Regions from separate parts of the Pseudoalteromonas sp. UBA2102 genome, predicted to be linked through region 1. Evidence: predicted binding sites of a transcription regulator. Region 1 holds the regulator's gene; the other holds the start of a gene.

Region 1 (3,163 bases):
TATAACCACGCCAGACAAAGCAATCAACCACTTATGTGAATTAATAGAGTCGTGTTCACGTAATGCGCTTAAGCAGTGGCTAAGCTGTTCGCGCAGAACGTTTGATATAGGCTTTGAGTCGGGCACGTCACCTAAGTGTTTTAACCAAGCTCTACATGCAGATACACTACTACGTATATCTGCCATTGGCGCTGGTATGGAAATAACGATTTACCCTATCGAAAAGTAGCCATAGTTAACTATTTGCGCTCGACAACCGCTGCGGTCATTTTTGATACGCAGCAAAGCTCGCCGCGGCTATTGGTTATTTTTATTTCCCATACAGAACTGCGCTTACCAATATGAAATGCACGAGTAACGGCGGTTAAAGTGCCATTTCGAGAGGCCTTTAAGTGGCTGGCGCTAATTTCCTGTCCAACACAATAAAATTTTGTAAAGTCCACTACAAAGTTAGCGGCGTAGCTTGCTACGGTTTCAGCAAGTACCACATTTGCGCCACCATGTACCATACCAATAGGATTATGATGCTCAGGAATAGCAGGCATGGTAGCCACTAGGTAATCATCTCCTATTTCGGTTATTTCTATGCCCATGGTTTTCATCAGCGTGCCTTGGCCGTTTATTCCCTCATCTAACTGTTTGCAAAGCTCTAATGTGATGGGTTGATGCCAAATACTCATAATTACTCCTTTATATTGAAAGCAAATTTATAGCATTTTAAATACTGAACGTCTGCAATTACCTAAAATTTATCCAGGCGCGGTGTATTTAGCTATTTTAAAGCACAATTTAAATTTGCGATTTTTATTTAACTGTATATACTCACAGTTAAATGTACTGTATGGAAAACCAGTTGTATGCGACCATTAACTAAACGCCAAGCTCAAATACTCGAACTAATAAAAGTTTTTATTAAAGACACTGGTATGCCTCCTACACGTGCCGAAATTGCGCAAACACTCGGTTTTAAAAGTGCCAATGCTGCAGAAGAGCACTTAAAAGCGCTTGCCAAAAAAGGTGTTATTAAAATGAAACCAGGCGCAAGCCGTGGTATTCAATTGGTTGAAGAAGAAGAGCCAGAGCAACTAGGTCTGCCATTAATAGGTAGAGTTGCAGCGGGTTCGCCTATTTTGGCGCAAGAACATGTTGAGAGTCACTGTAAAATAGACCCACTCATGTTTAAACCAGCCGCCGACTTTTTACTGCGTGTTAACGGCATGAGTATGAAAGATATAGGTATTATGGATGGTGACTTGCTTGCCGTACACCGTACTCAAACAGCAGAAAACGGCCAAGTTGTGGTTGCACGAGTAGATGAAGACGTAACCGTAAAACGCCTAGAAAAAGCAGGCCGAAAAGTATTATTACACGCCGAAAACGAAGAGTTTACGCCAATTGAAGTAGACCTTGAAAACGAATCGTTTAATATTGAAGGGTTAGCCGTTGGCGTAATAAGAAATGCCGATTGGATGTAATTTTTAACTATTTTTAATTAATATTTATAAATGCGCACTTTTTAGTGTGCATTTTTGTTTTAAAAACAAACCTTCCACCGTCTCAAAACGCCCTAAAATTATTTAGGCTGTAAACTTTTTTTCACTCATACTTTTATCTTCCTAAGCGTGTTACATCCCTTAATTTTGCTCGTATCTTGGCTGTTAAATAACAATTTAATACGCCGTCATTTAGTCAATACTAAAATATCACTTGATTGTTTTTTATACTAAAACTTGCTTGTTGTACGTTTTTTAGCTAATCATTAATGTGCTGGACTAACAATAACTCACAGCTTTTTAGTTATGAGAACACACAATATACACAAACCTTTTGTTGTCCTAGCGATACCAATCAAAAATAAGATTGGTTAAAAAATAAAAATAACGAATTGGCGTTTAAGCCGTATGCCTCTTCGCTTTGCATTCGCAATAGCATCAAAGGAGCCGTCACATGGGTAAACTGACCTCTACCTTGTGGCTTGTGTTGATTATGTTCCCGCAGCAAGTGCTGGCTAATAGCCAATACAATATGCGCAAGGGCGTAACCGATATAAGTAATAATGTATATCAGCTACACATGACCATATTTTTAATATGTTGTGTGATTGGGGTGATAGTGTTCGCAATAATGTTTTGGGCACTGATTCATCACCGTAAATCTAAAGGGGCAGTTCCTGCCCAATTTCATGAAAGTACCAAAGTAGAAATTCTTTGGACTGCCATTCCGTTTGTTATTTTAATTGCCATGGCAATCCCTGCCACTAAAACCCTCATTGCGATGGAAGATGCCAGTAAGGCCGACTTAACCATTAAAATTACAGGGTCACAGTGGAAGTGGCATTATGAATATATGGGCGAAGACGTAGAGTTTTACTCTATTTTATCTACCCCTCAAGACGAAATAGCCAACCTTGCTAATAAAAACCCTAATTACTTACTTGAGGTTGATAAACCTTTAGTACTGCCAATTAATCAAAAGGTGCGTTTTTTAATGACCTCTGATGATGTTATTCACTCTTGGTGGGTCCCCGATTTTGCCGTTAAAAAAGATGCCAACCCGGGGTTTATCAACGAAACGTGGACCAACATTAACGAAGAAGGTATTTACCGGGGACAGTGTGCAGAGCTGTGCGGTAAAGATCATGGTTTTATGCCCGTGGTGGTTGAAGCTAAATCGCAAGAGGACTTTAACGCATGGCTTGCAGATGCTAAGCAAGCTAAGCAAAAAGCCGCACTTGCTGATGCAGCATTGCTTGAGACAACAATTCCTAAAGAAGAGCTAATGACACTAGGTGAGCAAGTGTATATGGCAAGTTGCGCTGCGTGTCATCAACCTACTGGTATGGGTTTACCGGGCGTATTTCCTGCGTTAAAAGGCAGCCCCATTGTTTTGGGTGATATAAAAGATCACATTGATGTAGTGATTCATGGCCGCCCAGGAACTGCAATGCAGGCATTTGCAAAGCAGCTCTCAATTAAACAACTTGCAGCGGTAATTACCTATAAACGTAATGCGTGGGGTAATGAAACGGGTGATGTCATCCAACCTAGTGAAATTCAGGCAGCACTTGATGCGGAGGCGAACTAATGAGTAGCATAGTAGAACAACCTAACGCCAATAACGCTCACCACGGCCATCACCCAGCCAAAGGTTTTAAACGTTGGTT
Region 2 (3,163 bases), on a different contig from region 1:
CGGCTTTAACACACTCATTAAGGCCCTCTAAAATATCAAGCATACCCGCCTGTTGGTGCTCAGAATCTACGTCACTAAAAGTGAGTTTACCTGGCCACTGCCTGCCAAAATGTGGGGTAGAGCGATTAGGCCAATGCAATTGGTATAAATCTATGTAGTCGGTTTGTAGGCGTTTAAGCGAGTTATCTACGGCCTCAATGACAGCGCTGCGTGTTATATCGCCGCCATCTCGTACCCACGACAAGCCATTGCCTGCAATTTTGCTCGCCAATACAATATCACTGCGCTTTTGCGCATTGCGACTTAGCCAGTTACCTATAATTTGTTCTGTTTTACCGTAGGTCTCTGGTGAAGGAGGAACGGCATACATTTCGGCAGTATCTATAAAATTAACGCCTTGTGCCAAGGCATAAGCTATTTGCTCATCGGCGTCTTGTTGGGTATTTTGTTTACCCCAAGTCATGCTGCCTAAGCATACTCTAGAAACATCAACACCGCTGCTGCCTAACGGACTGTATTGCATTTAAAATCCTTAAATTATGTAAGATCTTGAGAGTGGATAATTAATATCAATTCGCAATAAACCTACTTAAGCGAATTGGTGTAGTGCCGATAATAATGGCTCTGAAATCGCCGCTTTTTGTCCTGTTTTAAAGTCAAACATAACGACTTGAGAATAGCCTGTGGTAGTAATAGCTTGCTGAGCATGGCTAAATACAGAGTAATTCATCATAAAACGGTCGCTTTTTATATCTGAAATAGTAATACCTACGGTTAAGGTATCAGGGAAGGTCACTGGACGTTTATAGCGAATATTGTTTTCACTAATGACCGGGCCTATTCCACCTGGTTTTATCGTATCAAACTGATTTATTTTATTTAGAAAATCGATACGCGCAATTTCAAAATAACGCAAGTACACCACGTTGTTAACATGTTGTAGGGCGTCCATATCGGCCCATGCTACGGTGATATCGGTATGAATAGGGTGCTGATCTTTGAACCTTTGCATGTATGTGTACTCTTAGTTTTAAATGAATGAGGTTATCAATATGGTGTTTGTAGCTCAAGACAATAAATGCCATGTTTTTTTATAAGATGATTGTACCTATTTATTTTTAGGACTACAGTTAAATAACACAGACAACACACACGAGAACACACATGCAAAATATAATTAATTGGGCTTTAGCCAGTTTAGTTTTTATAGCGTCTTTTGCTTGCTATGCAATGGGTAATGCCTCCGGCGGCATAATGCTTTTAGCTGCGGGGTTTTTATTGGAGTTTGTTTTTTGGCTACATTGCTTTAAAAAATCAAAGCGCTTTAAGCAGCCGTTTTAAAAAAGCTGTTTAAAGTTTGCACGGTTTAACGCGCTACACCTAGTCGCGCTTTAACTTTAGCAAGTTAAACAGGCTTTAATGGACTTGCTTAATGAAAGTGAATCCTTAATAATGGCTGTATAAATAAACAGTTGTTATGTGGTAATGAAAAAGTTTATTCATATCGACATGGACTGCTTTTATGCAGCGGTTGAAATGCGCGATAACCCCAAACTTGCCAGTGTGCCTTTAGCGATTGGTGGCAATAGCCGTCGTGGCGTGCTCTCTACAGCAAATTATATAGCGCGCGAATATGGTGTTCGCTCGGCTATGTCTAACTACCACGCTAAGCAATTATGTCCCGATTTAGTTATTGTGCCTGGGCGCATGGCGGTTTATAAAGAAATTTCTAACCAAATACGCGCTGTATTTAAACGCTACACCGATCAAATAGAGCCGCTGTCGCTTGATGAAGCTTACCTAGATGTAACCAACAGCACCGCATGCAAAGGCAGCGCAACGCTTATTGCTCAGCAAATTAGAGCAGATATTTATAACGATACCGGCCTTACTGCCTCTGCCGGAGTTGCCCCCATTAAGTTTATTGCCAAAATAGCCAGTGACGAAAATAAACCCAATGGCCAATTTGTGGTTTTACCGGATGAAGTTGATGCGTTTTTAAATAATTTACCGCTAGGTAAAATCCCTGGTGTGGGCAAAGTAACCCTCGAAAAGCTTAATTTAAAGGGGTTATACACAGGTAAAGACGTTCGCGAGAAAGGCGTTAATTGGATGCAGCAGCACGTGGGGAATTTTGGTGTATCGCTTTATCAAAAATGTGCTGGCGAATATATTGGTAAAGTAACCACTGAGCGAGTGCGTAAATCCCTTAGTGTTGAACACACCTATGAATACAATAAAAATAGCTTACAAGAATGTTTAGATCAGTTACCTAAATTACTGGAAGAGCTAACAGCGCGCCTTAATAAGCAACAGCTACAAAATCGTATTAATAAGCTAAGTGTAAAAGTGAAGTTTGCAAACTTTGTTGTTACCTCAGCGGATCAAGCCCATCATCAATTAAATACCGCTATTTTTACTGAATTACTCTCTAAGGCGTATCAACGGGGTATGCAGCAACCAGTGCGTTTATTAGGTATCGGAGTGGGTGTTAAAAATGAACCTAATTTAAATTTGCAACTGAGTATTCTTGATTAACTACACGCTTTTTTGCAATTTAGAGTGCTTTAGCAAAGTAATTTAAACGTGGAGCAAGCAGCGGCTACCTTTACTAAAAACTATATAGTGGTTGTTAATTTCTTCTTAAAATATGGAGTCACTTTAGTTAGCTGTAAAACCAAGTTGCCAGATTAAAATGAGCTGATCGCAGTTGGCTGGTTTTGTGTTTTTATATCAACGATAATAGCCCCTTATGTTTTCTAACAGGAGTTTTACTTATGGCATATCCTCAAGCGATAGCTGCACAATCACTTAGTGCAAGCTTTGACTCATTTTCTCACGATGCACTTATTATAATTAGTGATGACTTTTCTCAATTAGCCAATAACTCATTAAGTGATGCTATCGAATCACACGCTAAAGTAGATTCTCGTATTGGTAAACAAGTTACGTTTTTAGTGGTTGATAATGTACGCGTTGTTTTAGCACCTACTGGGCCGCTTAACCGCGATTACGATGATGTAAGGCGCTACTTTGATGCCGCTAAACTAGCGATTAACGAAGCAAAAGCCGCGGGCAGTGTAAACCCTGCTATTTACTTACCTAAATTACATACAGATGCGCGTTACCAGCATGCGTTAGAAGTGGCGTATTTAGGCGCATG

The links. The regulator LexA, encoded in region 1, represses DNA repair genes until DNA is damaged. The targets are predictions, from matches to a motif close to TACTGTATNNNNATACAGTA.
Region 2: a site for LexA is predicted at 1,455-1,474, ahead of dinB (DNA polymerase IV). Genes of this name have one in related genera too.

Annotation. Positions count from the first base shown of each region.
Region 1 covers NZ_DCYU01000055.1:51,003-54,165, reverse strand. The annotation lists gene B2R65_RS06955 (hypothetical protein) at 1-229, shown strand, start outside; gene B2R65_RS06950 (PaaI family thioesterase) at 240-680, opposite strand; gene lexA (transcriptional repressor LexA) at 858-1,475, shown strand; gene coxB (cytochrome c oxidase subunit II) at 1,948-3,084, shown strand; gene ctaD (cytochrome c oxidase subunit I) at 3,084-3,163, shown strand, end outside.
Region 2 covers NZ_DCYU01000147.1:7,775-10,937, reverse strand. The annotation lists gene B2R65_RS19065 (aldo/keto reductase) at 1-523, opposite strand, end outside; gene B2R65_RS19060 (acyl-CoA thioesterase) at 590-1,012, opposite strand; gene dinB (DNA polymerase IV) at 1,486-2,538, shown strand; gene B2R65_RS19050 (M17 family metallopeptidase) at 2,778-3,163, shown strand, end outside.